Regions from separate parts of the Streptomyces altiplanensis genome, predicted to be linked through region 2. Evidence: predicted binding sites of a transcription regulator. Region 2 holds the regulator's gene; the other holds the start of a gene.
What was found. Region 2 encodes HspR, which represses chaperone genes until heat shock. Its sites were predicted from a motif close to TTGAGNNNNNNNNNCTCAA; they were not measured.

Region 1 (15,750 bases), on a different contig from region 2:
TCGTCGAGGAGGACGACGGGGTTCATCGACCCGGCCTCCTTGATCGCGCGCACGATCCGCCCGGGAAGAGCCCCCACGTACGTACGGCGGTGTCCGCGGATCTCCGCCTCGTCGCGTACGCCGCCGAGCGCGACCCGTACGAACTTCCGGCCCATGGCGTGGGCGACGGACTCGCCGAGCGACGTCTTGCCGACGCCGGGCGGGCCGACGAGGGCCAGCACCGCGCCGCCGCGACGGCCGCCGACGACACCCAGGCCGCGCTCGGCCCGGCGCTTGCGGACCGCCAGGTACTCGGTGATGCGCTCCTTCACGTCGTCCAGGCCGGCGTGCTCGGCGTCCAGGACCGCCTTGGCGCCCTGGATGTCGTACTGGTCCTCGGTCCGCTCGGTCCAGGGGAGTTCGAGGACGGTGTCGAGCCACGTCCGGATCCACGACCCCTCCGGGGACTGGTCGGAGGACCGTTCCAGCTTGTCGACCTCCTTGAGGGCGGCCTCGCGCACCTTCTCGGGCAGGTCGGCGGCCTCGACGCGCGCCCGGTAGTCGTCGGACTCGTCCTCGCCGTCCTTGCCGTTGATCTCGCGCAGCTCCTTGCGCACGGCGTCGAGCTGGCGGCGCAGCAGGAACTCGCGCTGCTGCTTGTCCACGCCCTCCTGGACGTCCTTGGCGATGGACTCGGCGACGTCCTGCTCCGCCAGGTGCTCGCTCAGCCACTTCACGGCGAGCCTCAGACGGGCCACCGGGTCGGCGGTCTCCAGCAGCTCGACCTTCTGGGCGGTGGTGAGGAACGGCGAGTAGCCGGAGTTGTCGGCGAGGGCGGAGACGTCCTCGATCTGCTGGACCCGGTCCACGACCTGCCAGGCGCCGCGCTTCTTCAGCCAGCTGGTGGCGAGCGCCTTGTACTCCTTGACCAGCTCGGTGACCGCTCCGGGGAGGGGGTCGGGCAGCGTCTCCTCGACGCTCGCGCCCTCGACCCAGAGCGCCGCGCCGGGCCCTGTCGTCCCCGCGCCGATCCGGACGCGGTCGCGGCCGCGGATCAGGGCGCCGGGATCGCCGTCCGAGAGCCGCCCGACCTGCTCGACGGTGCCCAGGACGCCGATCGCGGCGTACGTGCCGTCGATGCGCGGAACGAGAAGGACCTGCGGCTTGTTGCCGCTGGAGCGGGCGGCGGCCTGAGCGGCCTCCACCGCGGCGCGTACGTCGGCGTGGGAAAGGTCCAGGGGCACCACCATTCCCGGCAGCACTACCTCGTCGTCGAGCGGCAGCACGGGCAGGGTGAGCGGATTGGACGTCGATGCCATGATCTCCCCTTCGGCAGTGAACTTGAGCTATGCCGACTCAATGCTTGTGAGCTCCCGAATGTTCCCGGGCACGTGTTCGCTGTGAGCGATCAGCGTGCGGCCTCGCGCACGGCGGCCGGACGGCGGCCGCCGCCCGGGACGTTTCGGCCGGCCCCCGCCGATGCGCACGCGCGAAGCCGCGGCGCCGCCCCGGAAATTCGCTCGGTGACACACAGCGGCCCGAGGCACAGTGCCCCCATGAGCGCACGAGGGCTGAACCACGACGGGACGATCGCACGCGAAGGCGCGCTGGACCGGGTGCCGGCAGCGTTCGCCGGCGCCGTCGACGCGGCCCGCGCCCACCTCACCGAGACGTTCGGCGGCGCACGGCTGCACAGCGCCTACCTCTACGGCAGCGTCCCCCGTGGCACCGCCGTCCCCGGAGTCTCCGACCTCGACCTGCTCCTCGCCCTCCACCACGAGCCCACCGAAGCCGACCGCGCCGACGCCGAGGCGGTCGAGGCCGCACTGGACGGCGCGTTCCCCCAGCTCGACGGTGTCGGCGCCCTGCTGTTCAGCACCCGCACCCTGCTCAGCGATCTCGAACGCCACGATCTCGGCTTCTTCGTCTCCTGCCTCTGCACCCCGCTGCTCGGCGCCGACCTCGCCGAACGGCTGCCCCGCTACGGCCCCACGGCCCTGCTGGCCCGGGAAACGAACGGCGACCTCGCCCTCGCGCTCCCGCGCTGGCGCACCCGGACCGCCGAAGCCACCACGGACGCCGGCCGCAGGGCCCTCGGCCGCGCCGTCGCCCGCCGCCTCGTCCGCACGGGATTCACCCTGGTCATGCCCCGCTGGGGCGGTTGGACCAGCGACCTCGACGAGTCCGCCGAACTCTTCGGCCGCTACTACCCCGAGCGCGCCGGGCAGATGCGCTTGGCCGCAGCCACCGGCCGTGCCCCCTCGGCCGACCCGGCGGTACTCGCCACGCTCGTCGACGACCTGGCCCCCTGGCTCGCCGCCGAGTACACGGCCACGCACGGCGAGAAGGCGCCGCGCCCCTGAACGGCACCCGTCGCCTCCGCCGTCGGCGGCCTCCTCCCGTATCGCGCCTCCCGTATCCCGCCCGTCCGCCGCATCCCCCGAAGACAGTATGTAATGATCAGAATGCAGATTGGACTATTACATCAGGAGTGCAGATGACATCCCGGGCCCCTTCGCCGCTCTTCGGTTCCACCGCCGACGCCGTCCGTGCCTGGGTCGACGGGTGGGTCGTGTCCCGGGGCGCGGCGGACCCCGTGCCCCGGCCCTGGGGCCTCACGGTCGATGTCGGTCTTCCGCACCACGCCACCCGGCACGTCATGACCGACGCCGACGAGGCGACGGTCCGCAAGCTGGCCGAGGTGTACGCCGCACCGGCCGTCTCGCTCAAGATGTTCCTGGAGCCGGAGACGGTCGCGCCGTGGCTCGGCCCGGGGTGGAGGACGGACGGGCCCGGCTGGCTGATGACGACACCGCTGCGGCCGTTGCCCGGCACGGGTACCGGCACCGGCACCGGCACCCCCGAGGGCTACACGCTCAAGTCCTGGCGGCGCGGCGGCGTGACGCGCCTGTTCGTCGCCGCCCCCGACGGCGGGTTCGCCGCGCGCGGCCAGGTCGCCCCGACCGGCAGGACGGCAGTGGTGGACCAGGTGGAGACGGCCCCCGCGCACCGGCGCAGGGGTCTGGGCGCGCTGGTGATGCGTACGCTCCAGGGCGCGGCGTACGAACAGGGCGCCACGGTCGGGATCCTGGGCGCGACGACCGACGGGCGGGGGCTGTACGAGTCGCTGGGCTGGCAGGTGTGGGCCCCGTTGACCGGCGTGACGTACGCGGCCGGGGCGGGCCGGGAGACAGGGGCCCCGGCGTGACGGCGGGCCCCGGCCCCGGCGGCGCCCTCGATCCGTCGTTCCGGGGTTCCGGGGCACGAGGACCGCGCGGCTGCCGGCGGACACGGGCGCTGCTGAAGCGGTTGCGGCACGTGCCGGTGCGGTACGGGGAGGAACCGGGCGGCGCGTGAGACGCGGCGGGGCGGGGGTGCGGCGCTCGGGTGCCGTCTTCCCGCCGCGCGTCCGCGCCCGCGTGAACCGTTCGCCCCGACGCGGGCGATAGAGAGAGCGTGAGACTGATGCGCCCCTCGGGGGGAGACCGGAACGGCACAGGCACCGGCCTCGGCGACGACGCGGCGCTGCTGCGCGCCGTCGCCCGGGGGGACTCGGAGGCGCTGGCCACGCTCTACGACCGGCACGCCGGGTGGCTGCACGCCCGGCTGGCCCGGCGGTGCGCGGACCCCGAGACCGTACGGGAGGTCCTCCAGGACACCTTCGTGACGGTCTGGCGGTCCGCCGGGACGCACCGGGGCGGGGAGACGGGCGGGTGGCTGTGGGTGATCGCCGCGCGCCGGCTGGTGGACGCGCAGCGGGCGCGGACACGGGCGGAGCGGGCGGAGTACGCCGGGTTCGCGCCCGCCGGAGCGGCGCAGTCGGCGGAGGAACGGGTGCTGGCCGGGCTGGAGTACGGCGACGTGGGCACCGCCCTCGACCGGATCTCGCCCGAGCTGCGCGAGGTCCTGCGCGCGACGGTGGTCGACGGGCTGACCACCCGCGAGACCGCCCGCCTGCTCGGTCTGCCGGAGGGCACGGTCAAGACCCGGGCCATGCGGGCCCGGCGCGAACTGCGCCGGGCGCTCGCGGAACTGGGCGCACTGGACGGACCGAACGGACCGCACGCACTGGACGGACTGACACGCGGCAGCGAGCCGTTGGGAGGCACCGCATGACGGCGGCACGGCACACGGCATGGCACGTGGACGACACGCTGGCGGCGCGTTACGCGGCCGGCACCGTCGCCGAGACGGACGCCTGGTCGCTGGAGAAGCACGTCGAGGCATGCGCGGCCTGCGCGGCGCGGGTCTCGGCGGCGGTACGGGCCGGCGCGGCCGGCCCCGCGCTGGCGTCCGTCCGGGAAGCGGTGCTCGCCGCCGCGACGCCGCCGCCGCGGACACCCTCCACCGCCTCCGCGTCCCCCACCCGGACCACACGGACCGCCAGATCCGCCAGGTCCGCCAGGTCCGCCAGGTCCGCCCGAGGCGCCGGGGGGCGTCTCGGGCGGATCGTGTGGGGGGCCGGGCCCGCGGTGCGGGGGGCCTGGGTGGTGGCGGTCGTACTCGTCGGGGCGGGGGCCGTCGGGCTGGCGTACGGCGCCGGGTACGACGGGGCCCGGCCGCTGCTGCTCGCGCTGGCGCCGCTGCTGCCGCCGGCCGGGGTGGCCGTCTCGTACGGCCGCCACGCCGATCCGATGTACGAGATCAGTGCCTCCACCCCCTCCGGCGGACTACGGCTCCTGCTCGTCCGGACGGCCGCCGTGCTCGGGGTGAGCCTCCCGCTGCTGACCGCCGCCGGGGCCGTACTGCCCGGCTCCCCCGGCGTTCCCGGCGCGACCGCCTGGCTGCTGCCCGGGCTCGCGCTGGCCCTCGGCGCGCTGGCCCTCGGATCGTACGTCGGGTGCCGGACCGCCGCCGGAGTCATCGGCTCGGCCTGGGTGCTGGCCGTCGTGGTGCCCGTGGTGACCACGCCGGGGCACGGCGGGATCCGGGGCCCGGGCGTCCTGGCCGTTCCCCTCGCGCAGTACTTCGACGGGCCGTCGGCCCAGGGCGGCTGGGCCGCCGCTGCCGCACTGTGCGCCGGGCTGCTCGCCCTGCGCCGTACCTCCTTCGACCGACTGGAGTCCTTGTGAGCACCACCGCGGCCACGGCCGTCTCCGTCGCCGGGCTGACCGTCCGGCACCGCAGGACCACCGCGCTGGACTCCGTCGACCTCCGCTTCGGCACCGGAGTGCACGGTCTGCTCGGGCCGAACGGAGCGGGCAAGACCTCCCTGATCCGGGTACTGGCCACGGTCGCCGCACCGACGGCGGGCAGGGTCGAGCTGCTGGGCGGCGACATGTCGGGGCACCGGGAACGGTCGGCGGTGCGGCGCAGACTGGGCTATCTGCCCCAGGAGTTCGGGTACTACCCCGGCTTCACGGTGCGGGAGTTCGTCGCGTACGTGGCATGGCTGAAAGAGATGCCCGCGGACGCCGCCCCGGAGGCGGTGGAGCGGGCGGTGGAGCGGGTCGGTCTCTCGGACCGCATCGACGCGAAGGTGAAGTCGCTGTCGGGCGGCATGGTGCGGCGGGCCGGTATCGCGCAGGCCGTCGTCAACGAGCCGGACATCCTGCTGCTCGACGAGCCGACCGCCGGTCTCGATCCGGAGCAGCGCGTCGAGTTCAGGGCGCTGCTCCGGGAACTGGGCACCGCTTCCACCGTGATCGTCTCCACCCACCTGGTGGAGGACGTGGCGGCAGCCTGCACGGCGGTCACGCTCCTGGAGAAGGGCCGCGTCGCCTACCGCGGCACACCGGAGCAGCTGGCCGCGCTGGGCACCGGCGACGACGGCCCCGCCCTGGGCGACAACCCCATCGAGCGCGGCTACACCGCCGCCCTGCGCACCCACCGCGCGGCGAACGCGGCAGCTGCCGGCGCGGGAGCGACCCGATGACCACCACCGGCAGCGGTGTCCGGACCCGTACCCCCGCCCGTACCGGGACCGGACCGGGCACCCCGGCCGGTCCCGGTGACGCCACCACCGCGCCCGGCCGCCGACGGCTGCCCGCGCCCCTCCGGGCCGAGCTGCGGCGCGGGATCGCGCCCTGGCTCGGAGCCGCCGTCATGGTGACGCTGGTCGTGGCCATGGCCCCCAAGGCATCGTCCTGGCAAGGCAGCTGGGGCGAGACGCAGAACCTGCTGCACTCCGCTTCGGCCCTGCTCGGCGGCCCGCTCGTGGCTGCCGCCGGATGCTGGCAGGCCGGGCGCGAGCGCCGCCGCGGCATGACGGAACTGCGGAGCTCCACCGTCCGTACGCCACTCGCCCAGACCCTCCTGTGTCTCGCGCCCCTGTTGCTGTGGGCCCTGGCCGGATACGCCGCCGCCGCGGCCGCCGTCTCCCTCGCCACCTGGCCGTACACGTCCGGCGGCAGCCCGCTCGTCTCGATGGCGGCGACCGACGCGACCTGGCTCGGGACGGCGGCCGTCCTGGGGTTCGTCACCGGCCGGCTGGTCCCCTGGCGGCTGACCGCGCCCGTCGCCGCCGCCCTCATGTACGTCGTCGTCGGTCTCCCCTCGTACTTCTCCTCGAACGCCCAGTTCCTCACCCCGGTCGCCAGGACGGAGGCCGACCGGTACCTCCCCGTGTGGTGGCAGGGCCCCGTCATGATGCTGTGGCTGGGCGGTCTCGGTGCCGCCGCGCTGCTCGCGTACGCCGCCCGCCGCCGGGCCGTCGCGCTGGTGCCGCTGACCGCCGCGCTCGCCGCGGCCGTCCTCATCACGCAGACCGGCTACGGGATGTGGCAGAAGGCCCCGGCCGCGAGCCGCGTCGTCTGCGGCGGGTCCGCCCCGGAGATCTGTGTGAACGGCCTCGACGGCAAGCTGCTCCCCGAGGTCACCAAGGCCCTGGCCGGCCTCACCTCCCGGCTGGAGGGCGTCGAGGGAGCGCCGGCCGCCTACCGGGACCGGCTCCGGCATCCGGAGGCGGCCGGGGACGAGGCGGCGCTGCCGCCCCTGACGCGGGGCTGGAGTGTGACGCGCGACAGGCTGGCCGCTCCCGACGAGTACGCCCACCAGGCCGCGGGGCTGCTGCTGCTGCGGGAGTGTTCCAGCAGCGCCTACGGCAAGGACAGGGACGGCGCCGAGCGGGTCGCCCTCACCGACGAGGCCGTACAGAACTGGCTGGCACCGGCCGACGGCCCTCCCGGGCACGCCTTAGGGCTCCCTTCCGACGGCCCCGCGCGGCTCGACGCGATGGGCGACGAGGAGCGCCGGGAGTGGCTCGGGCGCTACCTGGCCACCAGGAAGAGCTGCACGCCCGCGGAGGTGCCGGTCCTGTGAGCACCACGAAAGCCGTGGGCGCCGCCGGAGCCGTCCGTGCCGCGCAGTCCCTCGTCCCGTACGCCCGCTCCCGTGCCCTCCCCCTCACCCTCGCCTCGGTCCTCGGTGTCGCGGTGGCCGCCGCCTGGGCCGCGGACTGGCTGGAGGACCGGCCGTACTTCGACCACACCGCCCGTGTCCCGGTCCTGGCGCTCGCGCCGCTGCTGGCGACCGCCGCCATCGGCACGGGCCTGTACTCGCACACCGAGGAGCTGGACCGGACCTCCGTGCGCCCCTGGTGGCCGCGCCGCCTGGTGCACCTGCTCGCGCTCACGGCGCTCGCGACCGGGCTGCTCGCCCTGGCCGTGCCGGGCCACCCCGAGGAGTTCGGCGCGCCCGCCATGGTCCGTAACGTCCTGGGCTCGGCCGGGGTGACCGCGGCCGGGGCCGTGCTGCTCGGGGCGCGGCTGAGCTGGCTGCCGATGACGGCATACGGAGGCGCGGTGTACCTGGCCGCGCCCCGCGCGCCCGGCGGTGCGGCCGCCGTGTGGGCGTGGTCGATGCAGCCGGGGCCGCAGGTGGCCGCCCGGGTGGTGGCGGGTGCGGCGTTCGTGACGGGGGCGGCGCTGTACGTACACCGCGGGGCGCGCCCCGAAGGGCCGCGCGGCTGACCGGCACCGGCGTACGCCGCCCGTCCGGGTCCCGGCGGGCGAAAGGGTTTGATCCCGCTGCCGCCCGGCGCCAGGATGACGCCGACGACAACAGGAAGCACTCGAACCGTCCCGGAGGTTCCCCATGGCCGTCCAGGCCCGCCCCCAGACTCCGCACGCCACCACCGTCGACCGGCGCGAGGGCCCGTACGGGGAAGTCGTTCTGCGGGAGCGCGGGGAGCACTTCGAGATCATCGCCAACGGCTGCTTCCTGATGGACACCTCCGACGGCCGCTCCGAGCGCCTCCTCGTCGACGCCGCCCTCGACGCGCTCCCCGCCGGAGCCGGCCGCCCCTCCCCCGACCTCCTCATCGGCGGCCTCGGCGTCGGCTTCTCGCTCGCCCGCGCCGCCGCGCAGCCGCGCTGGGGGCGGATCACGGTCGTCGAACGCGAGCAGGCCGTCATCGACTGGCACCGCGAGGGACCGCTGGCCCGGATCTCGGGCGAGGCGCTCGCCGATCCACGATGCGAGATCATTCACACCGACTTGGTGGATTACGTTCGGGAAAACCGGATCGGGAACGCTGGTACGTACCAGGACACCTACGACGCGCTCTGTCTCGACATCGACAACGGCCCCGACTGGACCGTGACCGACGACAACGCCAATCTCTACTCCTCACAAGGGCTCGCGGGGTGCATGAGGCGGCTGAGGCCCGGCGGGATCCTTGCCGTCTGGTCGGCCGGACCGTCCCCGGAATTCGAGGACACGTTGCGGAATGCCGGATTCAACTTGGTTAGGACGGAAGAGATCCAAGTTGCCCGAGGCGTTCCTGACGTGGTCCATCTCGCGGTTCGCCCTGCGTAGCCGGGACGCTGCCAGTGCCTCTACGCTGCTCCCTTACACGTGGGAATAGAGAAGAGAACTCCCAGGGGCGGGGCAATGGAGCAGACACACACCAGCCACAACGGCCTCGCGGCCACTCCGGGCGCCCAGCGCCGGGTGCTGGTCGTCGAGGACGACGCGACCATCGTCGACGCCATTGCAGCGCGACTGCGCGCCGAGGGCTTCCAGGTGCAGACGGCCGTCGACGGACCGGCGGCGGTGGACGCCGCCGAGGCGTGGCAGCCCGATCTGATGGTTCTCGACATCATGCTGCCCGGCTTCGACGGCCTCGAGGTCTGCCGCCGCGTCCAGGCGCAGCGGCCCGTGCCGGTACTGATGCTGACGGCACGCGACGACGAGACCGACATGCTGGTCGGCCTCGGTGTCGGCGCCGACGACTACATGACCAAGCCGTTCTCGATGCGCGAGCTCGCGGCCCGCGTCCATGTCCTGCTGCGCCGCGTGGAGCGGGCGACGCTCGCCGCCTCCACGCCGCGCAGCGGCATCCTGCGCCTCGGCGAGCTGGAGATCGACCACGCGCAGCGCCGCGTGCGGGTGCGCGGTGACGACGTACACCTGACGCCCACCGAGTTCGACCTGCTGGTGTGCCTGGCGAACACGCCGCGCGCCGTGCTCTCGCGCGAGCAGCTGCTCGCCGAGGTGTGGGACTGGGCGGACGCGTCGGGCACCAGGACCGTCGACAGCCACATCAAGGCGCTGCGCCGCAAGATCGGCGCCGAGCGGATCCGCACGGTCCACGGCGTGGGGTACGCGCTGGAGACCCCGCCGGCATGACGCGGCAGCTGAAGCAGGGGGGGAACGGGCTGCGTCCCTTCTCGATCAAGACCAAGCTCGGCACGCTCGTCGTCGTCTCGGTCTTCATCACCACGGGCCTGATCCTGGTGGCGCTGCGCACCAAGACGGAGCTGCGCTTCATCACCGTCTTCTCGGTCATCGCCTCGATGCTGATCACCCAGTTCGTGGCGCACAGCCTGACCTCGCCGCTGGACGAGATGACGACGGTGGCCCGGTCCATCGCGCACGGCGACTACACGCGGCGGGTGCGCGGCGCGGGCCGCAGGGACGAACTGGGCGACCTGGCGGCCACGATCAACCACATGGCGGACGACCTGGAGGCCGTGGACCGCCACCGCAAGGAACTGGTCGCCAACGTCTCGCACGAGCTGAGAACCCCCATCGCGGGGCTCAGAGCGGTGCTGGAGAACGTCGTGGACGGCGTGTCCGAAGCGGATCCCGAGACGATGCGCACGGCGCTGAAACAGACCGAGCGCCTCGGCCGGCTGGTCGAGACGCTGCTCGACCTGTCCCGGCTGGACAACGGCGTCGTACCGCTGAAGGCGCACCGCTTCGAGGTCTGGCCGTACCTCTCGGGCGTGCTGAAGGAGGCGAACGTGATCGCCTCGCAGCGCGGCCTCGCCTCGGGGTCCGGCAGTCATACGCGTACCGATGTGCATCTGCACCTGGACGTCTCGCCGCCCGAGCTGACCGCGCACGCCGACGTCGAGCGGCTGCACCAGGTCGTCGCCAACCTCCTCGACAACGCGGTCAAGCACAGCCCGCCGCACGGCCGCGTCACCGTGCGCGCCCGGCGCGGCCCGCAGCCGGAGAGCCTGGACCTGGAGGTCCTGGACGAGGGCCCCGGCATTCCGGAGGCCGAGCGGCACCGGGTCTTCGAGCGTTTCAACCGCGGCAGCCTGCCCGCTCCGCACGGTCCGGGCAGCGACGGCGGTACGGGACTCGGCCTCGCGATCGCGCGCTGGGCGGTGGATCTGCACGGCGGACGGATCGGAGTGGCCGAATCCGCACGCGGCTGCCGCATCCAGGTCACCCTTCCGGGGAGCCTCCGGACCGGCAGTTGACGTAGGGTTCGAACCGGAAGCACACGTTCCCGCGTGTCGTCCACCGGGGGGTACGGTCCACAGGGGCCGTGGCCGCCTTCAGTGCTACCCGGATACAGCGGAACCAGGCTTGTTTCCCGCCATTCCCAGCGCCGAAACCAGCTCTCCAATGTGACTTACGCGACGGATGGACAGCCCGGCCTGCACGTCCCGGCCTGGGAGGCGTAGCCTTTATTTCCGCTGTCCATCACCTTGCGAAGCGGAAGAGGGCGGTTAACGCCGTGTCGTCTCAGTCCCCCAGTAGCCCGAGCGTCTCGACCGACCAAGACGGGCAAGGGAAGAACCCTGCCGCTGCCTTCGGTCCCAATGAGTGGCTCGTCGACGAGATCTACCAGCAGTACCTCCAGGACCCGAATTCGGTCGACCGCGCCTGGTGGGACTTCTTCGCCGACTACAAGCCCGGTTCCACCCCCGCGGCGGAGAAGACCGCCACCCCCGACGCCGAAGAGAGTGCAGGGGCCGCCGCACAGCCGGCCCAGGCCGCTCCGGCACCTGCCGCGCCCGCCGCCCCGGCGACGCCCGCGGCCACCCGGCCGGCCCCCGCCGCGGCGCAGCCCGCGGCCCAGGCCCCGGCCCCCGCCAAGGCCGCTCCGGCCGCGGCCCCCGCCAAGCCCGACTCCGCCCCCGCACCGGCCGCCGCACAGCAGGCCGGCGCGAAGGCGAAGGCCGCGCCCGGGGCGGAAGCCGCCAAGGAGGCCCCCGAGGGCCCCGAGTACGTGACGCTGCGCGGCCCGTCCGCGGCGGTCGCCAAGAACATGAACGCCTCGCTGGAGCTGCCCACGGCCACGTCCGTGCGCGCCGTCCCGGTGAAGCTGCTGTTCGACAACCGCATCGTCATCAACAACCACCTCAAGCGCGCCCGGGGCGGGAAGGTCTCCTTCACGCACCTCATCGGGTTCGCGATGGTGCAGGCCCTCAAGGCCATGCCGTCGATGAACTACTCCTTCGCGGAGAAGGACGGCAAGCCGACCCTGGTCAAGCCCCCGCACGTCAACCTGGGCCTGGCCATCGACCTGGTGAAGCCCAACGGCGACCGCCAGCTCGTCGTGGCGGCCATCAAGAAGGCCGAGACGCTCAACTTCTTCGAGTTCTGGCAGGCGTACGAGGACATCGTCCGCCGCGCCCGCGCGAACAAGCTGACGATGGACGACTTCACCGGCGTCACCGCGTCGCTGACGAATCCGGGCGGCATCGGCACCGTCCACTCCGTGCCCCGCCTGATGCCCGGACAGGGCCTCATCATGGGCGTCGGCGCGATGGACTACCCGGCCGAGTTCCAGGGCACCTCGCAGGACACCCTGAACAAGCTGGGCATCTCCAAGGTCATGACCCTGACCTCGACGTACGACCACCGGGTCATCCAGGGCGCCGCCTCCGGCGAGTTCCTGCGCATCCTCGCCAACCTGCTCCTCGGCGAGGAGGGCTTCTACGACGACATCTTCGAGGCCCTGCGGATCCCCTACGAGCCGGTCCGCTGGCTCAAGGACATCGACGTCTCCCACGACGACGACGTCACCAAGGCCGCCCGCGTCTTCGAGCTGATCCACTCCTACCGGGTCCGCGGCCACGTCATGGCCGACACCGACCCGCTGGAGTACAAGCAGCGCAAGCACCCCGACCTGGACATCAACGAGCACGGCCTCACGCTCTGGGACCTGGAGCGCGAGTTCGCCGTCGGCGGTTTCGCCGGCAAGTCGATGATGAAGCTGCGCGACATCCTCGGCGTGCTGCGCGACAGCTACGTCCGCACCGTCGGCGTCGAGTTCATGCACATCCAGGACCCGAAGCAGCGCAAGTGGATCCAGGACCGCGTGGAGCGCCCGCACGCCAAGCCGGAGCGCGAGGAGCAGCTGCGCATCCTGCGCCGCCTGAACGCCGCCGAGGCGTTCGAGACGTTCCTCCAGACGAAGTACGTCGGCCAGAAGCGCTTCTCCCTGGAGGGCGGCGAGTCCGTCATCCCGCTGCTCGACGCGGTCATCGACTCCGCCGCCGAGTCGCGCCTGGACGAGGTCGTCATCGGCATGGCCCACCGCGGCCGCCTGAACGTCCTGGCGAACATCGTCGGCAAGTCGTACGCCCAGATCTTCCGGGAGTTCGAGGGCAACCTCGACCCGAAGTCGATGCACGGCTCCGGCGACGTCAAGTACCACCTGGGCGCCGAGGGCACCTTCACCGGCCTGGACGGCGAGCAGATCAAGGTCTCGCTCGTCGCCAACCCCTCGCACCTGGAGGCGGTCGACCCGGTCCTGGAGGGTGTCGCCCGCGCCAAGCAGGACGTCATCAACAAGGGCGGCACGGACTTCACGGTCCTGCCCGTCGCCCTCCACGGCGACGCGGCCTTCGCCGGCCAGGGCGTCGTCGCGGAGACCCTCAACATGTCGCAGCTGCGGGGCTACCGCACCGGCGGCACGGTCCACATCGTCATCAACAACCAGGTCGGCTTCACCGCCGCCCCGGAGTCGTCGCGCTCCTCGATGTACGCGACCGACGTGGCCCGCATGATCGAGGCGCCGATCTTCCACGTGAACGGCGACGACCCGGAGGCCGTGGTCCGCGTCGCGCGCCTGGCCTTCGAGTTCCGCCAGACGTTCAACAAGGACGTCGTGATCGACCTCATCTGCTACCGCCGCCGCGGTCACAACGAGGGCGACAACCCGCAGTTCACCAACCCGCAGATGGTGACGCTGATCGACAAGAAGCGCTCGGTGCGCAAGCTCTACACCGAGTCGCTCATCGGTCGCGGCGACATCACGCTGGAAGAGGCGGAGCAGGCGCTCCAGGACTTCCAGGGCCAGCTGGAGAAGGTCTTCGCGGAAGTCCGCGAGGCCACCTCGAACCCGGCTCCCGCCCACGCCCCGGAGGTCCAGGCCGAGTTCCCGGTGCCCGTCGCCACGGCGGTCTCCCAGGAGGTCGTCAAGCGGATCGCCGAGTCCCAGGTCAACATCCCCGACCGGATCACCGTCCACCCCCGCCTGATGCCGCAGATGCAGCGCCGCGCGGCCTCGGTGGAGGACGGCACGATCGACTGGGGCATGGGCGAGACCCTCGCCATCGGCTCGCTGCTGATGGAGGGCGTCCCGGTCCGGCTGTCCGGCCAGGACACCCGCCGCGGTACGTTCGGCCAGCGCCACGCGGTGCTCGTCGACCAGAACACCGGCGAGGACTACACCCCGCTCCAGTACCTCTCCGAGGACCAGGCCCGCTACAACGTCTACGACTCGCTGCTCTCCGAGTACGCGTGCATGGGCTTCGAGTACGGCTACTCGCTCGCCCGGCCCGAGTCGCTGGTCATGTGGGAGGCCCAGTTCGGTGACTTCGTCAACGGCGCGCAGACCGTCGTCGACGAGTTCATCTCCTCGGCCGAGCAGAAGTGGGGCCAGACGTCCGGCGTCACGCTCCTGCTCCCGCACGGTTACGAGGGCCAGGGACCGGACCACTCGTCCGCCCGTCCCGAGCGCTTCCTCCAGATGTGCGCGCAGGACAACATGACGGTCGCCATGCCGACCCTGCCGTCGAACTACTTCCACCTGCTGCGCTGGCAGGTCCACAACCCGCACCACAAGCCGCTCATCGTCTTCACCCCGAAGTCGATGCTGCGTCTGAAGGCGGCGGCGTCGAAGGCGGAGGAGTTCACCACCGGCGGCTTCCGCCCGGTGATCGGCGACACCGCCATGGACCCGGCGGCCGTCCGCAAGGTCGTCTTCTGCTCCGGCAAGGTCTACTACGACCTGGAGGCCGAGCGGCAGAAGCGCGACAACACGGACACGGCGATCATCCGTCTGGAGCGCCTCTACCCGCTGCCGGGCAAGGAGCTCCAGCAGGAGATCGCGAAGTACCCGAACGCCGAGAAGTACCTGTGGGCGCAGGAGGAGCCGGCGAACCAGGGCGCGTGGCCGTTCATCGCGCTCAACCTGATCGACCACCTCGACCTGGCGGTCGGCGCCGACATCCCGCACGGCGAGCGGCTGCGGCGCATCTCGCGCCCGCACGGCTCGTCCCCGGCGGTCGGCTCGGCCAAGCGCCACCAGGCCGAGCAGCAGCAGCTGCTCAACGAGGTCTTCGAGGCCTGATCAGCGCCTGTACGGTCACCGCCCGTACGGCCCCGGAGGGCCCGGCCCCGCAGCGATGCGGGGCCGGGCCCTCCGGCGTACGGCGCGAGGGGACGGCTCAGCCGAGGTAGGCCTCGAAGTCCCAGTAGGGGCGGTTGCGCTGGCGTGCGGAGAGGGTGTGCGGGTGCTGCGCGCCGAGCGTACGCGTGAGCGTGAGCAGCGCGTCCGCCTCGACCTTGTCGGCCTCCTCGTACTCGCGCAGGGCCCGGAGGTCGGCGGCCAGCGCGGTCTGGCAGGACAGGGTGAGCGGGTGTTCGTCCCCGAGGACCTGGCGGGACCTGCGCAGGGTGTCCCGGCTCAGCTCCGCGGCGTCCCCGACGCGGCCGTTGAAGTTGCGGCCGCCCGAGGCGTTGAGGGCGCAGCCCAGCACCCAGGGGTGGTCTCCCCCGAGGGTGGCGGTCAGGCCCGCGAGCGCGGACTCGAACATGGACATGGCCTCGCTCCGGTCACCGGTCGCCTGCATCACGAGCCCGGTGTTGGCGAGCATGCCGGTGGCGACGGGGTGCGCCGGGCCGAGCAGCGCCCGGTACCCGGCCTCCGCCTCGGCGATCAGCTCCCTGGCCTTCGCCAGGTCGCCGTGCTCGCGCTGGAAGTTCCCGTAGTCGTTGATGAACGACAGGGTGGTGTGGTGGGTCCGGCCGTGGACCTGCTCCAGCTGTTCCATCAGGCTGTCCATCAGCGGCCCGATGTCCTGCTGGAAGCCGCCCTCGCGCCGCCGGGCGAGCGCCAGGTGCACGCGGGCGACCAGCGTCTGCGGGTGCAGCGGCCCGAGCACCTGCACGTGGAGCCGCACGACGGGCTCCTGCCGGGCCACGGAGTCGCGGTACTGGCCCAGCAGCCGCAGTCCGTGGGCCACCGCGTTCCCGGAGTTGAGCGTGGTGATGTGCCGGGCGCGCAGTACGGTCTCGCGCCGGCTGAGGGTCTCCAGGTCGAGTTCGTACGCCTCCCGGTAGCGGCCCAGCAGCCGC
Region 2 (15,750 bases):
CCTAAGGTCTGCCGCCCGGCGGGGCGTGCGCGACGGCGCTGCCGACCCGCGTTCCACCGCCGCCGGGGCTCAGCGCCTGCGCCGCAGCACCCGTCCCACCACGACCGCCGAGGCCAGCACGAGTGCGGCGGCGGGGGCGACCCAGCGCAGGGTGTCGGTCGTCGAGGTCGACTGCGGGGCGGGGACCGGGGCGTACCGCCCGCGCGGCGGCGCGTGGTCGACCTCCTCCGCGCTGCGGCCGATCATGGTGCGCCGCGCATGGGCCGCCTCGGCCGGCGGCTCCGCCGGCGAGGGGACCCCGGGCACGTCCTCCAGGCCGGGTACGTCGGCCGGCGGATCCAGCGACGGCGGCGGCACCTCGGTGTCGAAGACCGACGGCCGCGGCTCGCCGCTCCCGTCGGCGTCGGCCTCGGCGTCGGCGGGGCCGGTCGCGGCGTCGCCCGCCGTGCGCGCGTCCGCCCGCGTGCCGTCGGCCGGGGTTTCCGCCAGGCGGGTGGTGAAGCGGTCCAGCAGGCGGTGGGACGCGGACAGCGTCGCCGGCGCGTCGAGCTCCGCGATGCGGCCCTCGCCGCTCGCCGTGCCCGTGTACGTCACCGTCGTACCGCCGTCGGCCTCCTTCAGCCGTGCCGTCAGCACCAGCTTGACCGACCCCGTGCCACGGACCTCCGTGCCCTCGCCCTCGACGGCGAAGGTGCCGTCCGGGCGGCCGGTGACGCGCAGGGTTCCCCGGTACGTGATCGTGTGGCCGCCGATGCGGACCCTCAGCCGTCCGGTGAGCGGACCGGACGCCTCGTCGGCGTCCTGCTGGAGGCCGGGCACGCAGCGCGCGACCCGGGCGGGGTCCCCCAGCGCGTGTCGCAGGGCCTCTGCCGGAACCGGAACGAACACCTCATGCTCCATGGGACCCGAGCCTACTCACGCATGCCCGCCCCGCACCCGCCCCTGCGAGGAATCCGCACAAGTGATCCGGCGGGTGCCACGGGCGGTCAGTGCGCGTACCGCGGGTGCACCAGGGTCGACGCCACCACTCCCGGCACCCGCGCCTCCTGTGCCGACCGCTCCCCGGCCCGGAGCACCGCCGGCGTCAGCGACCGCAGCCGGGGGGCGTCGGCCGCGAGTCCGAGGCCGGGGCGCGCGCCCCGCGCGGCGAGCACGAAGCCCCAGTCGTGCGGGGCCACCGCCGTGCCCGGGTCGCGGTCGGGGCCCCCGACGAAGCCGGAGAGGCGGCCGGTCGTACGGTACGGACGCGTCCGCAGCCCCGCGGCCCGCAGCGTCGCGTCGACCGTCCAGTAGACCCGCGGCCGGGTCGCCAGCGGCCCCGCGTGGACGGCCATCCGCCCGCCGCTCGCCAGGACGCGTGACGCCAGCCCGAAGAACTCCTGGGAGTACAGCTTCGTGCTCGGTGTGATGCCGGGGTCGGGCAGGTCCGAGATGACCACGTCGTACGGCCGCCGGCCCTGCCCCTCGTCCCGCAGCCAGGTGAACGCGTCGGCGGTCTCGACCCGCAGCCGCGGGTCCCGGTGGGCTCCTCCGTTCAGCGCCGACAGGGCGGGGTCGTCACGGGCCAGTCCGACGAGGTCCGGGTCCAGCTCCACCACCGTGAGCGACTCCACGTCCGGGTAGCGCAGCACCTCCCGCGCCGCCAGCCCGTCACCGCCGCCCAGGATCACCACGCGCGCGTGGCGTCCGCGCATCGCGGGGTGGACCAGCGCCTCGTGGTAGCGGTGCTGGTCGCGGCCGCTGACCCGCAGCCGCCCGTCGAGGAAGACGTCGAGCCGCCCGTCCGGGCCGCCGGTGACGACGATCTCCTGTACGTCCGTCTGCACGGCGACCCGCACCCCTTCCCCGTACACCGCCCGCCGCGCCGCCCGCTCGAAGTCGTCGACGAGGACCGTCGCGGTGGCGAGCAGCGCCAGCACCACCGTGTTCGCGACGACCAGCAGGCAGCGCTCGCGCCGCGTCAGCTCGCGCCGGAAGAGCCACAGCACCAGCGCCCCGCCCGCCACCGTGTTGACCGCCCCGGTCAGCAGCGCCCCGGTCAGCTGTCCGCACAGCGGCAGCAGGAGGAACGGGAAGGCCAGGCCGCCGACCAGCGCCCCGACGTAGTCCGCGGCGAAGAGGTCCGCCACGTCGCCGCTCGTGTCCCGGCCCTCCCCGCGCCGGGCCACGCGCTGGATCAGCGTCATCAGCAGCGGGATCTCGGCGCCGATGAGCACCCCGATGGCCAGCGAGAAGCCGACCAGCACGTACCGTGCCCCGCCGAGCCAGGCGAACGTCGCGTAGAGCACCAGCGCCGAGGCGCCGCCGACCAGTGCCAGCGCGGCCTCCACCAGGCCGAACCCGACCGCGGCACGGCACCGCAGCCGCTTGGCGAGCAGCGAGCCGATGCCCATCGCGAAGACCATCACCGAGAGCACGACGGACGCCTGGGTGACGGAGTCGCCGATCAGGTACGACGCGAGGGCGACCAGTTCGAGTTCGTACACGAGGCCGCACGCGGCGCAGACGAAGACCACACCGAGCACCAGGAAACGGCCGGTACGCGGACGCACAGGCAGGGCCGCCGGGGCTTCCGGCGCCGAAAGCGGCACAGGCGCATCGATCACCATGGGAACGCTACGTCACAAGAAGCTGACCGGACGTCACCCATGAGAGTGCACTTACAGGGCCGCATGCATACGTGCGCCGACCCGTGATCGCGTCGCCACCAGCCGGCCTTCCTGCGGGTACGCGTGCCAGGTGCGCCACCGCACCTGGCCCTCGCACCGCTGCGCCAGCATCGCCGTGAACGCGTGCGGACTGCCGGGAAACGTGCCCGCCAGGCCGTGGGGGTGGTCGGCGACGAGCGCGAGGAGTTCCTGCGCCCGGTTCGCGAACTGCCTCTGGGAGAGCGTCTCCACGCGGGCGGCGAATTCGTACTCCCACGTTCCGAGCCGTTTGGCCACGCCCAGTGGCAACGGCGTACTGGTGTCGGACATGCAGGCGACTGTCTCGGAACAGGAACTTCCGTCCTCCTCCAGGAGCACTTGGTGGGAGGCCCCGAGGAGTCTCAACTGGATTATGGCGCCGCCCAGTTGCAGGTCGAGCACAGCGAGGGCCGGCAGCGGCTCGCGCCCCAGCGCCCAGGCCAGATCGGCGGCGCGCGTGTCGGTGTAGGCAGTCTTGAGGGTCGTGAGCATGAGTGGGCTCCGCAAACAGGCGTTTAGAAAGGCGGACAGGGGTCACCCGGGGGTGTGTGGGGGAATTCGGGGACCGCCTGCTCGGGTCCACATGAGGTCCGAGGGCTGGTGTTCTCGACAGCGAGGGAATCACGGAGAGTGCTGCCGTCACAGCGCTTTTACCCAACTTGACGTGCTTTCCATCCCCCGGGGGACCACCCGGTTCAACTGTTCAACAGGAAAGCACCCGGCGGGAGTTCACCCGCCGGGCGCGTGGGTCTGACGTTCTGTGCGGTGCTGCTGTGGTACGCGGGGCGAAGCCTTCGCCCCGCGGTGGCGGCGGAGGCGACTGCCCCGTGTCAGTCGCCTCCGCCGCCGCCCCCTCCACCGCCGCCGCAACCGCCACCGCCGCCCCAGGACGAGCCGTCGTTCTGGCTGCCCTCCCACCAGCTGCCGCCACCGCTGTAGCTGCCGCCCGGCCCCCGGCCGCGCTTCCCCGCGAGCGCGGTCAGTCCCACGATCGCCAGCACCACGATCACCAGCAGGCCGAATCCCACGATCCCCACGGCCCTCACCGTCCTTCCGGCCCCCCGAAGCGAGGTGCTCGCTTCTTCCGTGTCTTGCGTGACCGGGTGATGCCCTCGGCGCTCCGGCGCCAAAGCAGACTTGAGCTACTCCAGAGCTTCGGCCCAGGATGGCCGTCATGACGACGCCGACAGACCAAGCACGCGGCCGGGACCACGGCCGGCGCCCCCTGCTCAACCGCAGGCTGGCGGAGTTCGGGACGACGATCTTCGCGGAGATGTCGGCACTGGCCCTGAGGACCGGTTCGATCAACCTCGGCCAGGGCTTCCCCGACACCGACGGCCCCGAGGAGATCAGGGAGGCGGCCGTCCGTGCCCTGCGCGACGGCCGCGGCAACCAGTACCCGCCCGGCCCCGGCGTCCCCGAACTGCGTACCGCGATCGCCGCCCATCAGGAGCGCTTCTACGGACTGGTCCACGACCCCGACACCGAGGTGCTCGTCACCGCCGGCGCCACCGAGGCGATCGCCGCGTCCCTCCTCGCCCTGGTGGAGCCCGGCGACGAGGTCGTCGCGCTGGAGCCGTACTACGACTCGTACGCCGCCTGCATCGCGATGGCGGGCGGCACCCGCGTCCCGGTCACCCTGCGCCCGCGGGAGAACCGGTACGTGCTCGACCTGGACGAACTCCGCGCCGCCGTCACCCCCCGCACCCGCCTCCTCCTCCTCAACACCCCGCACAACCCCACCGGCACCGTCCTGACCCGCGAGGAGCTGACCGCGATCGCCGCGCTCGCGGTCGAACGCGATCTCCTCGTCGTCACCGACGAGGTCTACGAGCACCTGGTCTTCGACGGCGAGCACATCCCGCTCGCGTCGCTGCCCGGCATGCGCGAGCGCACGGTCACCATCTCCTCCGCCGGCAAGACCTTCTCGTACACCGGATGGAAGGTCGGCTGGATCACCGCGTCCCCCGCCCTGGTGACGGCCGTCCGCAGCGCCAAGCAGTACCTGACGTACGTGTCGGCCGGGCCCTTCCAGTACGCCGTCGCCGAGGCCCTGCGGCTGCCCGGCACGTACTTCACCGGCCTCCTCGACGACCTGCGGGCCAAGCGCGACCTGCTGTCCGCCGGGCTCGCCGACGCCGGCTTCGAGGTCTACCGCCCGGCCGGCACGTACTTCGTCACCACCGACATCCGCCCGCTGGGCGAGACCGACGGCTTCGCCTTCTGCCGTGCGCTGCCGGAGCGGTGCGGGGTGGTCGCCGTCCCGAACGCGGTCTTCTACGACCACCGGGAGGAGGGCGCGCCGTTCGTGCGGTTCGCCTTCTGCAAGCGGACGGACGTGCTCCAGGACGCGGTGGCCCGCCTGAAGGGCCTGGCCGGCGGTTAGCCCGGCAGACCGGCCGGCGGCCTGGCTGCCCGCCGCGGCCCGGCCGGCGGGCATGAGAAAGCCCGGCCGGGGGCCGCGGTCGTGGTGACCGCCGCCCCGGCCGGGCTGCCGCTGAGCCACGGGGCGCACCTGGTGACGGCCGCCCCGGTCCCGCCGTGAAGCGCGCCGCTCAGGCGCCGTCTTCGCTGTCGCCCTCGGCGGAGTCGACGTCCTTCTCCAGGCCGAGCTGCTCGACGAGCCACTTGTCGAACTCGATCGAGGCGCGCACCCAGCCGACCGTCGACGAGACGAAGTGCTCCAGGCTGACGCCGGTGCCGATCAGCATCTGCGCCTCACCGATGAGACGGACGGTGCCGTCGTCGTGGGTGTGGCTGTAGACCTTGGGCCACAGCGTGCGGCGGTTCCAGTCGTCGATCAGTTCGAGGAGCTGGACCTTCTCCTCGATCGCGTGCGGCCGGTCGTAGAAGGTCCGTACCGAGAAGACCTGCTGGTCGTCCTCGCCGCGGAACATGAAGTACGTGCGGAATTCCTCCCACGGCGCGGCGAGGTCGCCCTCGTCGTCGACGACGTACTTCAGCTCCATCTGGTCGAGCAGCTGCTTGACGAGGTCCTGGTCCGGGACGACGGGGCCGGCCGGCCCTTCCGGCTGCGGTTCGGGCTGGCCCCCGAAGTTGGGAATCGAGGACGGGTCGATAGACATGTTCAGTACTCCTGGGATCTCGCGTGTGGGGTCTCGGGTGGCTGCCTGACATCGACCCTAGTCGCGAAAGCGGGCCGGGGTCCTTCGCCCTCCGCTGAACTCCGCCGAAACCACTACCGCGCGGCGCCCACGGTCAGTCCGTCCCCGTCCCGGTCCACCCGTACCGTGTCGCCGTCGGTGATCTCGCCCGCCAGGATCTCCTTCGCGAGCCGGTCGCCGATCGCCGTCTGGATGAGGCGGCGCAGCGGCCGGGCGCCGTAGGCCGGGTCGTTCCCCTTGTCCGCCAGCCAGGCCAGGGCGGCCGGGGTGACGTCGAGGGTGAGGCGGCGGTCGGCGAGGCGCTTGGCGAGGCGGCCGATCTGGAGCTCGGCGATGTGCGCCAGCTCGTCCCCCGACAGGGCGGAGAAGACGACCAGGTCGTCGAGGCGGTTGAGGAACTCCGGCTTGAAGGAGGACCGTACGACCTCCAGGACCTGCTCCTTCTTCACTTCCGCGCTGGTCAGCGGCTCGACGAGGTACTGACTGCCGAGGTTGGAGGTCAGGATCAGGATGGTGTTGCGGAAGTCCACCGTCCGGCCCTGGCCGTCGGTGAGGCGGCCGTCGTCGAGGACCTGGAGCAGGATGTCGAAGACCTCGGGGTGCGCCTTCTCGACCTCGTCGAGGAGCACGACGCTGTACGGGCGGCGGCGGACCGCCTCCGTGAGCTGGCCGCCCTCCTCGTAGCCGACGTAGCCGGGCGGGGCGCCGACCAGCCGGGCGACGCTGTGCTTCTCGCTGTACTCGCTCATGTCGATGCGGACCATGGCCCGCTCGTCGTCGAAGAGGAAGTCCGCGAGCGCCTTGGCCAGCTCGGTCTTGCCGACACCGGTCGGGCCGAGGAAGAGGAACGAGCCGGTCGGACGGTCGGGGTCGGCGATGCCGGCGCGGGTGCGGCGCACCGCGTCCGAGACCGCCCGTACCGCCTCGTGCTGTCCGATCAGGCGCCTGCCGAGCTCGTCCTCCATGCGCAGCAGCTTCTGCGTCTCGCCTTCGAGCAGGCGTCCGGCGGGGATGCCGGTCCAGGAGCCGACCACGTCCGCGATGTCGTCGGGACCGACCTCCTCCTTGACCATGGTGTCGGTACGGGCCTCGGCCTCGGCGGCGGCGGCCTCCTCCAGCTCGCGCTCCAGGCCGGGGATCTCGCCGTACAGCAGCTTGGAGGCGGTGTCGAAGTCGCCGTCGCGCTGGGCGCGCTCGGCCTGGCCGCGCAGGTCGTCCAGCCTCTCCTTCAGCTCACCGACGCGGTTGAGGCCCTGCTTCTCCTTCTCCCAGCGGGCGTTGAGGCCGCGCAGCTCCTCCTCCTTGTCGGCGAGGTCGCGGCGCAGCTTCTCCAGGCGCTGCTTGCTCGCCGGGTCGGACTCGTTCTTGAGCGCGAGCTCCTCCATCTTCAGCCGGTCGACGGAGCGCTGGAGCTCGTCGATCTCGACGGGCGAGGAGTCGATCTCCATGCGCAGGCGCGAGGCGGCCTCGTCGACGAGGTCGATGGCCTTGTCGGGGAGGAAGCGGGAGGTGATGTACCGGTCGGAGAGGGCTGCGGCGGCCACCAGCGCGGAGTCCGCGATCTGCACCTTGTGGTGGGCCTCGTACCGGCCCTTGAGGCCGCGGAGGATCGCGATGGTGTCCTCCACGGTCGGCTCGGCGACCAGCACCTGCTGGAAGCGGCGCTCCAGGGCGGGGTCCTTCTCGATCCGCTCGCGGTACTCGTCGAGGGTCGTCGCGCCGACCATGCGCAGCTCGCCGCGGGCCAGCATCGGCTTGAGCATGTTGCCCGCGTCCATGGCCGAGTCGCCGCCGGCGCCGGCGCCCACGACGGTGTGCAGCTCGTCGATGAAGGTGATGATCTGGCCGTCGCTCCCCTTGATCTCGGAGAGGACGGTCTTGAGCCGCTCCTCGAACTCGCCGCGGTACTTGGCCCCGGCGACCATCGCGCCCAGGTCCAGCGACACCAGCCGCTTGTTCTTCAGCGACTCGGGCACGTCGCCCTTGACGATGCGCTGGGCGAGCCCTTCGACCACGGCCGTCTTGCCGACGCCGGGCTCACCGATCAGCACCGGGTTGTTCTTCGTACGCCGCGACAGCACCTGCACGACGCGCCGGATCTCCTGGTCCCGCCCGATGACCGGGTCGAGCTTGCCTTCGCGCGCGGCCGCCGTGAAGTCGGTGCCGAACTTCTCCAGGGCCTTGTACTGGCCCTCCGGGTCGGGTGTGGTCACCCGGCGCCCTCCCCTGATCTTCTCGAACGTCTCCAGCAGTTTCGCGGCGCTCGCGCCCTCCTGGGAGAGTACGTCCCCGGCCTTGCCGCCCTTGGCCGCGATGCCGATGAGCAGGTGCTCGGTGGAGAGGTAATCGTCGCCCAGCTCCTTCGCCCGCTGCGAGGCGTCGGCGATGACCGCGAGCAGCTCGCGATTGGGCTGCGGCGGGGCCACGGTCGACCCCGTCACGCTGGGCAGCGCGGCGAGCACGCGCTCGGCCCCGGCCCGTACGGCCGCCTGGTCCGCCTCGACGGCGGCCAGCAGATCGATGATGTTCTCGTTGTCCTCGCCCGCGAGCAGGGCCAGCAGCAGATGCGCGGGGGTGAGGTCCGCGTGCCCGTCCTGCACGGCCCGATTGCTCGCCGACTGGATCGCGTCCCGGCTCTTGTTGGTCAGCTCTGCGTCCACTGCGCTCTCTCCTCCTCGGCGGGGCGGGGAGCTTTCTCCCTCAGCTATGACTTGTTCAGCATCCGCAAAGTTGAGTCTATTCCACTCAAGGCGAAGAAAGACAGCACGGCTACGCTGCCACCATGGCCATCGACGTACGCAACCCCGGTCCGGAGTACCTCGCCTTCTGGCGCGAGTACCACTTGTGCACGCTGACAACCCCGCGCCCGGACGGCTCGCCGCACGTCGTCCCGGTCGGCGTGACGTACGACCCCGAGGCGGGGCTCGCCCGCGTCATCACCAACAAGACCAGCACGAAGGTCGCGAACGTGCAGGCGGCGGGGCCGGACGGGGCGCGGGTCGCCGTCTGCCAGGTCAAGGGCGGTCACTGGGCGACGCTGGAGGGGCGGGCGGTCGTCCGTACGGAACCGGAGCTGATCGCGGAGGCGGTACGCCGCTACGCCGAGCGGTACGAGCGCACGCCGGCGCCGAACCCGGACCGCGTGCTGATCGAGATCACCCTGGACCGCGCGATGGGCCGGGCTCCGGGCGCGGCCTGATCAGGGTCCGGGCCCGGAACCCGCTCCGGGTCCGGGCAGCACAGCGGCGCCACCGTGTTCAGGTCCACGGTGGCGCCGCTGTGTGGGGGAGCGCCTGAGCGATTTGTAACGACGGGGGAATCGCTTCAGGCGCTGCGGGGGGTGGCAGTGCTGGTTTCTGGTTCGAACAGCTGGTGGTCACGCTGGTCGAGATTGACGAACACCATGCCGTAGCGCACGACACAGCGAACGGGCTTCGGCGCCCCTCGGGGCTTGCGGAGGCACCGGTAGGCACGGACGTCCTCATCCTCTTCACGCGCGACCAGGATCGGCTCGCCGAACAGGGTGACCATCAGCGAGTCGCCACGGTGGGGAATGGCCGTGACCAGGTCGATGAAGTGCCACCCCGAGCGGTAGGCAGTGGCCATCTCGCGTCTGAAGGTGCGGTCGTCCGGTGGGACGGTCATGCGTCCGTCTCGGCCGGCGCGACGCCCCAGCCGGTGTCCGACGGACCTTCCGCCTGTACGTTGCCCCAGCCGGTGTCCGGCGGGCCGGCCAGCTGAGAGTTGCCCCAGCCGGTGTCCGGCGGCGAGTCCATCACGCCGCTGCCACCCAGGGCCCCGAAAGCCACGGCCACAGAGAAAGCAACGGCAAGCGCCGAGCGAAGCAATATTTTGTACATGGTCGGCTTCGTCCTCACTTGAAGGTTTCCTCTCCCCCGTGTCACAAAGACGATGGCTCATTCAGGCACGTCAACGCCACAGAACCGATGCATCATGTTCCTGCATGTTCAGGACCCTGGGGGGTGGAGATTTGCCTATAAATGAATCAAAACCGACACATCCCCATGCCGTCACCGAGCTGTGTGACGACGGAGCGGAGTTCTATGCCAGCGCCCTGAGCGCGGGACGGATAGCGCGCGCCGAGGTGCATACGGCCCCGTGTCTGCTGGATTTCGCCTTGCTGCATCCCGATCCGGACGACGAAACGTGGCTCCGTCCGGTTCCACCGTCCGTCGCACTGGCGCAGCGGCTCCACCCCCTGGAACGGGAGATCCAGGACCGGAGACGCCATTCCGTCGAACTGACCGAGTCCTTTGAGCCGTTCATGGCCATCAGCGCCCAGGACCCGGCGCCCACCCACGCGATCACCGTGCTGGAAGGCTTCGCCCGGATCAACGCGGCGCTCAACCTCGCCACCGCGGAGTGCCGCAACGAGGTACTGACGATCCAGCCCGGCGGGCGGCGCACCGAGCACATCCTCAACCAGGCCCTCGAACGCGACAGGCCGCTGATAGACCGCGGGGTCCGGATGCGCACCCTGTACCAGCACACCGTCCGGCACAGCCAGGGCACGATGGCCTACGTGGACCGGATAGCCGACGGAAAGGTCGAGATCCGGACGCTCGAAGAACTCGTCGAGCGGCTCATCATCTGCGATCAGACGGTCGCCTTCATCCCGGCCCGCGACGACCAGCAGGTCGCTCTGGAACTCCGCCACCCCGGCCTCGTCCAGTACCTGATCGGCGTCTTCGAGCAGTTCTGGCAGCGGGGCGTGCCCCTCCAGGAGCAGGTCTCCTACAAGCACACCCCCGACGGCATATCCGGTGTCCAGCGCTCCATCGCCAAGCTCCTCGTCGAGGGGTACGTCGACGAGGCCATCGCCCGCCGGCTCGGCATGAACGTACGGACCGCCCGCGCGCACATAGCCAAGCTCGCCGCCACCCTCGGCAGCGGCAGCCGCGCCCAACTCGGCTACCTCATCGCCCAGTCCGGCATCCTGGAGCAGGACCACTGACCACCCTCCCCTCCTGACCACGATTTCGCCACCGCCATCTTGTTGCACCGCGGGAAACGGGGCCCCGGATGAGCGGAGACGGGGAAGAACCAGCGCGTTCACATGGCAGCCGGGAACGGCGCGGCGCCGCGATCCGGCTCCGCACCGAAACACCGGCGAGGCGGTGGCCCGCAGGACGGGCATCGGCGTACGGACCCGCCACGCCCGCACCGCCACACTCGTGCAGGCGCTCAGCGCCTCGGGCCGGACCCGCCCCGGGGCGCTGCCCGTCCGCTCCGGCACAGCCGGGGCGCCCCGTCCGCATCTTCCCCAACCCGGCCTGGCGAAGCGGTAGTTTCACACCATCTCCATCTGTAAAGTCGTCCTCCCCCCACGTCTGTGACTCCTCTTCTCCAACAGAAAAGAGCTGCCGGCCGTGCACGTGGACACCCGCACCACCCTCCGCGCCGTCGCCACGGCCACCGCGCTCGCCATGAGCACCGGAGCGCTGTACGCACTCGGCGTCACCCCGGCCTCCGCCGCCTGCGCCCCGCCCACCTGGCAGGCGCAGTTCTTCGCCAACACGACGTTCACCGGAACGCCCGCCGCGACCGTCTGCGACGCCGCCGTCAGCGAGAACTACGGCACCGGCGACCCGGCCGGCGTCACCCTCCCCCCGGACGGCTTCGGCGTCCGCTGGTCCCTGACCCGCGACTTCGGCTCCGGCGGTCCCTTCACGCTCACCGCCGAGGCGCTCGACGGCATCAGGGTGTACGTCGACGGGGTGCGCCGGATCGACCTGTGGCAGGACGTCACCACCGTGCAGAGGAAGACGGCCGACATCACGATCCCCCGGGGCGTCCACACCCTGCGCGTCGACTACGCCGCCTTCACCGGCTCGGCGAGCGTCAGGTTCGGCTACGCGCCGCGCACTTCGCCCGACGTGGACACGGTGCCGCCGCTCGCCCCCGCGGGCGCGAGGACGGCGTACGACACGGCCACGCGCAGGGCCGCCGTCACCTGGTCGCCGAACGCCGAGATGGACCTGGCCGGATACCGCGTCTTCCGCCGCCTCAAGGGCACCGGCACGTACCTCGACGTCACGGGCGCGCCCCACATCACCGGCACGACGTACACCGGCGTCCCGCCCGCGACCGGCGAGGTCTGGTACTACGAGGTCCGCGCCGTCGACCGGGCCGGCCGCGAGGGTCCCGGCAGCGCCGACATGCCCGTCACCACCGTCGACAGGACGCCTCCCGCGGCCCCCGCCGGCCTCGCGGGGAAGCAGGAGGACGGCGACACCAACTCCCTGAGCTGGCAGGCGGCCGCGGACGCGGTGAAGTACGAGGTGTACCGCGCGGCCGGAGACTCGCGCGAGTACGCGAAGACCGCGACGGTGGAGACCCCGGCCCACACCGATTCCGGCCTCGACCCGGCGGTGGCGTCGTACAAGTACACGGTCAAGGCCCTGGACGCGGCCGGCAACGCGTCGCCGTACGCCCCCCACGTCACCCTCTCCCACGACACCGCCCCGCCCCCGCCGCCCACCGCGCCCGCCGTCACCGCCGAGGACGACACGGGCGTCACCCTGTCCTGGCGGAGCGGGGCCGCCGCCGGCACCGAGGCGTACACCGTCTACCGCGCCCCCGAGGACCTCGACGTCGAGACGGTGGTCGGCACGACGGAGGCGCTCACCCTCCGGGACACCACCGGCCAGGCGGGGCAGCGCTTCCGTTACCGCGTCGCGGCCGTCGACGCGGTGGGCAACGAGTCGGCGAAGACGGAGTGGGTGCACGGCCGGCGGGCGGTCGGCCCGGACGCCGTACCGACCGCGCCGCAGGAGCTGACGGGCACGCTCACGGGCGGCCGGCTGGAACTGGGGTGGGCGGCGGGCCCGTACGTCCCGGTGACCGGGTACCGCGTCTACAGGAGCGCGACGAGCCCCGTCCCCACCGGCGCCGGCGCGGAGCCCTACCGCGTCACGCAGGACCCCGCCCTGACTGTCGACGACGTCCCGGCCGACGAGCGCGGCCACTTCTACGCGGTCGTCGCCGTGACCCGGTACGGCGTCGCCTCGCCCGCCTCGGGCTCCTTCAAGCCCGTGTACCGGGCGCACCGGCCGCCCGCCGCGACCCGGATCTACGACGTGTCCGGCCACGACGGGATGGTGTGGTTCGTCTGGGACCACGTGGAGGCCGACGAGGGCGCGCCCGCGGTCACCGGCTACCGCGTCTACCGGGCGACGGAGCCCGGTGTCACGAAGGAGAACGCGACCGCACTGCCCCTGACCACGGACAACGAGTTCAGGGACACGGACGTGACCAACGGGACGGCGTACTACTACGCGGTGGCCGCGGTCGACGCGGAAGGCGGCGAGGCGTCGCTGTCGGCGGAGGTCTCCGCGACGCCGAAGGCCGACGCGGCCCCCTGACCAGGGGGCGCTGCCGGAGCGCCGGGCCCGCGGGACGATCACGCCCGGCGTTCCCCGCGCGGAACCGGTGCCGCGCCCCGGACACGCCGAAGGGGCCGGCGGACATCATGTCCGCCGGCCCCTTCGGCCGGGCCGCGGGGCTACGGCCTGTTCAGGTCTTCTGCTCACCCGGACGTCTGCCCGGCCGCCAGACCACCAGCGCGCTCGCCTGCTGCACGTCCTCGTACCGGACCAGGTCGCGCCGGTACGACGCGTGCACCTGCGCCTCGCGCTGCTGCAACGCGACCGCCGCGCCCTCCACCGCCGCCGAGAGTTCGGCGACGCGCTGCTGGAGCGCGATCACCTGGTTCTCCAGCTCGATGATGCGCTTGATGCCGGCCAGGTTGATGCCCTCGTCCTGCGACAGCTGCTGCACCTGGCGGAGCATCTGGATGTCACGGGCCGAGTAGCGCCGGCCGCGCCCGGCCGTGCGGTCGGGGGAGACCAGGCCGAGGCGGTCGTACTGCCGCAGGGTCTGCGGGTGCAGACCGGAGAGCTGTGCCGCGACCGAGATGACGTACACCGGCGTCTCGTCGGTCAGCTGGTACGGATTACGGCGCTGGCGCGGGTCCATCTCATGCTCCCTTCGCGGCCTGGAACAGCTCAGCCCGCGGGTCCTCCCCCGCGGTCGCCTCACGGTAGGACTCCAGTGCCTGGCGGGCCTTGTCGTCAAGGCTCTTGGGCACTTCGACCTCCACGGTGACCAGCAGGTCGCCGCGGGTGCCGTCCTTGCGGACCGCGCCCTTGCCGCGGGCGCGCATCGTGCGGCCGCCCGGCGTACCGGCCGGCAGCTTGAGGGTGACCGGCGGCCCGCCCAGCGTCGGGACCTTCACCTCGCCGCCGAGCGCCGCCTCCACGAAGGTGACGGGCACGGTGACGGTGAGGTTGTCGCCCTTGCGGCCGAAGACGGGGTGCGGGTCCACGTGGACCACGACGTACAGGTCGCCGGCCGGACCGCCCCGTTCACCGGGACTTCCCTTGCCGCGCAGCCGGATCCGCTGGCCGTCGGAGACACCCGCCGGGATGCGGACCTGCATGGTGCGCGAGGACTGGGCACGGCCGCTGCCCTTGCACACGTCGCAGGGGTCCTGGGCGATGAGCCCGCGGCCCCGGCAGTCGACGCACGGGTCGGTGAGCGAGAAGCCGCCACCGCCGCCGCGCGACACCTGTCCCGTACCGACGCAGGTCGGGCACACGCGGGGCGTGCCGTTCTTGTCGCCGGTACCGGAACACGCCTTGCAGGGTGCCTGGCTGGACATCCGGAGCGGGACCGTGGCCCCGTCGACCGCCTCGGTGAAGCTGAGCGTCACCTCGGACTCGATGTCCTGGCCGCGGCGCGGCTGCGTCCGCGCACCCGGACCGGCACCCCGGTTGAACAGGCCCCCGAACACGTCCCCGAGGCCGCCGCCGAACCCGCCGGCACCGCCGGTCTGGGCCCCGCCCTGGGCGCCTCCGAAGAGGTCGCCCAGGTCGAAGTTGAAGGTGCCGCCACCGGCGCCCGGGCCCGGACGGAATCCGCCGTTCCCGAACAGAGCACGCGCTTCGTCGTACTCCTTGCGCCGCTTGGGATCACCGAGGACGTCGTTCGCCTCGGAGATCTCCTTGAAGCGGTCCTCCGCCTTGGCGTCGCCCTTGTTGGCGTCCGGGTGGAACTCGCGGGCGAGCTTCCGGTACGCCTTCTTGATCTCGGCCTCGGTGGCGTCCTTCGGGACGCCGAGAACCTTGTAGTAGTCCTTCTCGACGAAGTCCTTCGTGCTCATCCCCGACGTCCCTCCTTCCTGCCGTTACGACATGTACTGCTCCTGGTCACGTCAGCCCTCTTCCGGGCCACCGCTCTCCTCGTCCGGCGCCTTGGCCGCGGGCTCGTCCGCCTTGGCGGGCGCGGCACCGGGCTGGGGCTCGGCCACCGCGACCCGCGCGGGACGGATGGTCCGCTCGCCGATCCGGTAGCCCGGCTGCAGGATCGCGACGCACGTCGTCTCCTCGACGTCCGGTGCGTACGAGTGCATCAGGGCCTCGTGGATCGTCGGGTCGAAGGGCTCGCCCTCCTTGCCGAACTGCTGCAGGCCCATCTTGGCGGCGACCGTCTCCAGCGATTCGGCCACCGACTTGAACCCGCCCACCAGCTCGCCGTGCTCACGGGCGCGGCCGATGTCGTCGAGGGTCGGGAGGAGCTCGCTCAGGAGGTTCGCGACGGCGATCTCCTTGACCGTGACCCGGTCCCGCTCCACGCGGCGACGGTAGTTCTGGTACTCCGCCTGGAGCCGCTGGAGGTCCGCGGTGCGCTCGTTGAGCGCCATGCGTACCTGGTCCAGCTGCGCCGTCAGAGCTACGTCCTGTACGTCCCCGGCCGGGGCCGCCGGGCCCGACTCCTCAGTGGAGTCGGCCCCTGCCTTCTCGGGCGCGGCGGCCTGCGGTTCGGCGTCTTCGGGAGTGGCGCCTGAGGGGACGTCGGGCTTCTCCTCGAAGCCCGGAGTCTCCTCGGTCATGCGGCGCCTCCCTGCCGGCCGGCGT

Region 1: lon (endopeptidase La) is a predicted target of HspR. The motif match lies at 1,321-1,339, and genes of this name have one in related genera.

The regions. Positions count from the first base shown of each region.
Region 1 is NZ_JBSFUB010000011.1:65,088-80,837, reverse strand. Features, by position in the region: gene lon (endopeptidase La) at 1-1,298, opposite strand, end outside; gene ACWD0Y_RS08090 (nucleotidyltransferase) at 1,536-2,342, shown strand; gene ACWD0Y_RS08085 (GNAT family N-acetyltransferase) at 2,477-3,187, shown strand; gene ACWD0Y_RS08080 (RNA polymerase sigma factor) at 3,445-4,095, shown strand; gene ACWD0Y_RS08075 (zf-HC2 domain-containing protein) at 4,092-5,051, shown strand; gene ACWD0Y_RS08070 (ABC transporter ATP-binding protein) at 5,048-5,854, shown strand; gene ACWD0Y_RS08065 (hypothetical protein) at 5,851-7,239, shown strand; gene ACWD0Y_RS08060 (hypothetical protein) at 7,236-7,889, shown strand; gene ACWD0Y_RS08055 (spermidine synthase) at 8,014-8,736, shown strand; gene ACWD0Y_RS08050 (response regulator transcription factor) at 8,812-9,549, shown strand; gene ACWD0Y_RS08045 (HAMP domain-containing sensor histidine kinase) at 9,546-10,634, shown strand; gene ACWD0Y_RS08040 (multifunctional oxoglutarate decarboxylase/oxoglutarate dehydrogenase thiamine pyrophosphate-binding subunit/dihydrolipoyllysine-residue succinyltransferase subunit) at 10,895-14,743, shown strand; gene fxsT (FxSxx-COOH system tetratricopeptide repeat protein) at 14,841-15,750, opposite strand, start outside.
Region 2 is NZ_JBSFUB010000121.1:2,705-18,454, forward strand. Features, by position in the region: gene ACWD0Y_RS32330 (SRPBCC domain-containing protein) at 70-900, opposite strand; gene ACWD0Y_RS32335 (polyamine aminopropyltransferase) at 987-2,609, opposite strand; gene ACWD0Y_RS32340 (DUF2617 family protein) at 2,661-3,179, opposite strand; gene ACWD0Y_RS32345 (hypothetical protein) at 3,518-3,724, opposite strand; gene ACWD0Y_RS32350 (pyridoxal phosphate-dependent aminotransferase) at 3,862-5,073, shown strand; gene ACWD0Y_RS32355 (YbjN domain-containing protein) at 5,243-5,773, opposite strand; gene clpB (ATP-dependent chaperone ClpB) at 5,887-8,472, opposite strand; gene ACWD0Y_RS32365 (pyridoxamine 5'-phosphate oxidase family protein) at 8,595-9,011, shown strand; gene ACWD0Y_RS32370 ((2Fe-2S)-binding protein) at 9,137-9,457, opposite strand; gene ACWD0Y_RS32375 (hypothetical protein) at 9,454-9,621, opposite strand; gene ACWD0Y_RS32380 (helix-turn-helix transcriptional regulator) at 9,777-10,787, shown strand; gene ACWD0Y_RS32385 (cellulose 1,4-beta-cellobiosidase) at 11,203-13,197, shown strand; gene ACWD0Y_RS32390 (heat shock protein transcriptional repressor HspR) at 13,349-13,810, opposite strand; gene dnaJ (molecular chaperone DnaJ) at 13,812-14,996, opposite strand; gene grpE (nucleotide exchange factor GrpE) at 15,048-15,725, opposite strand.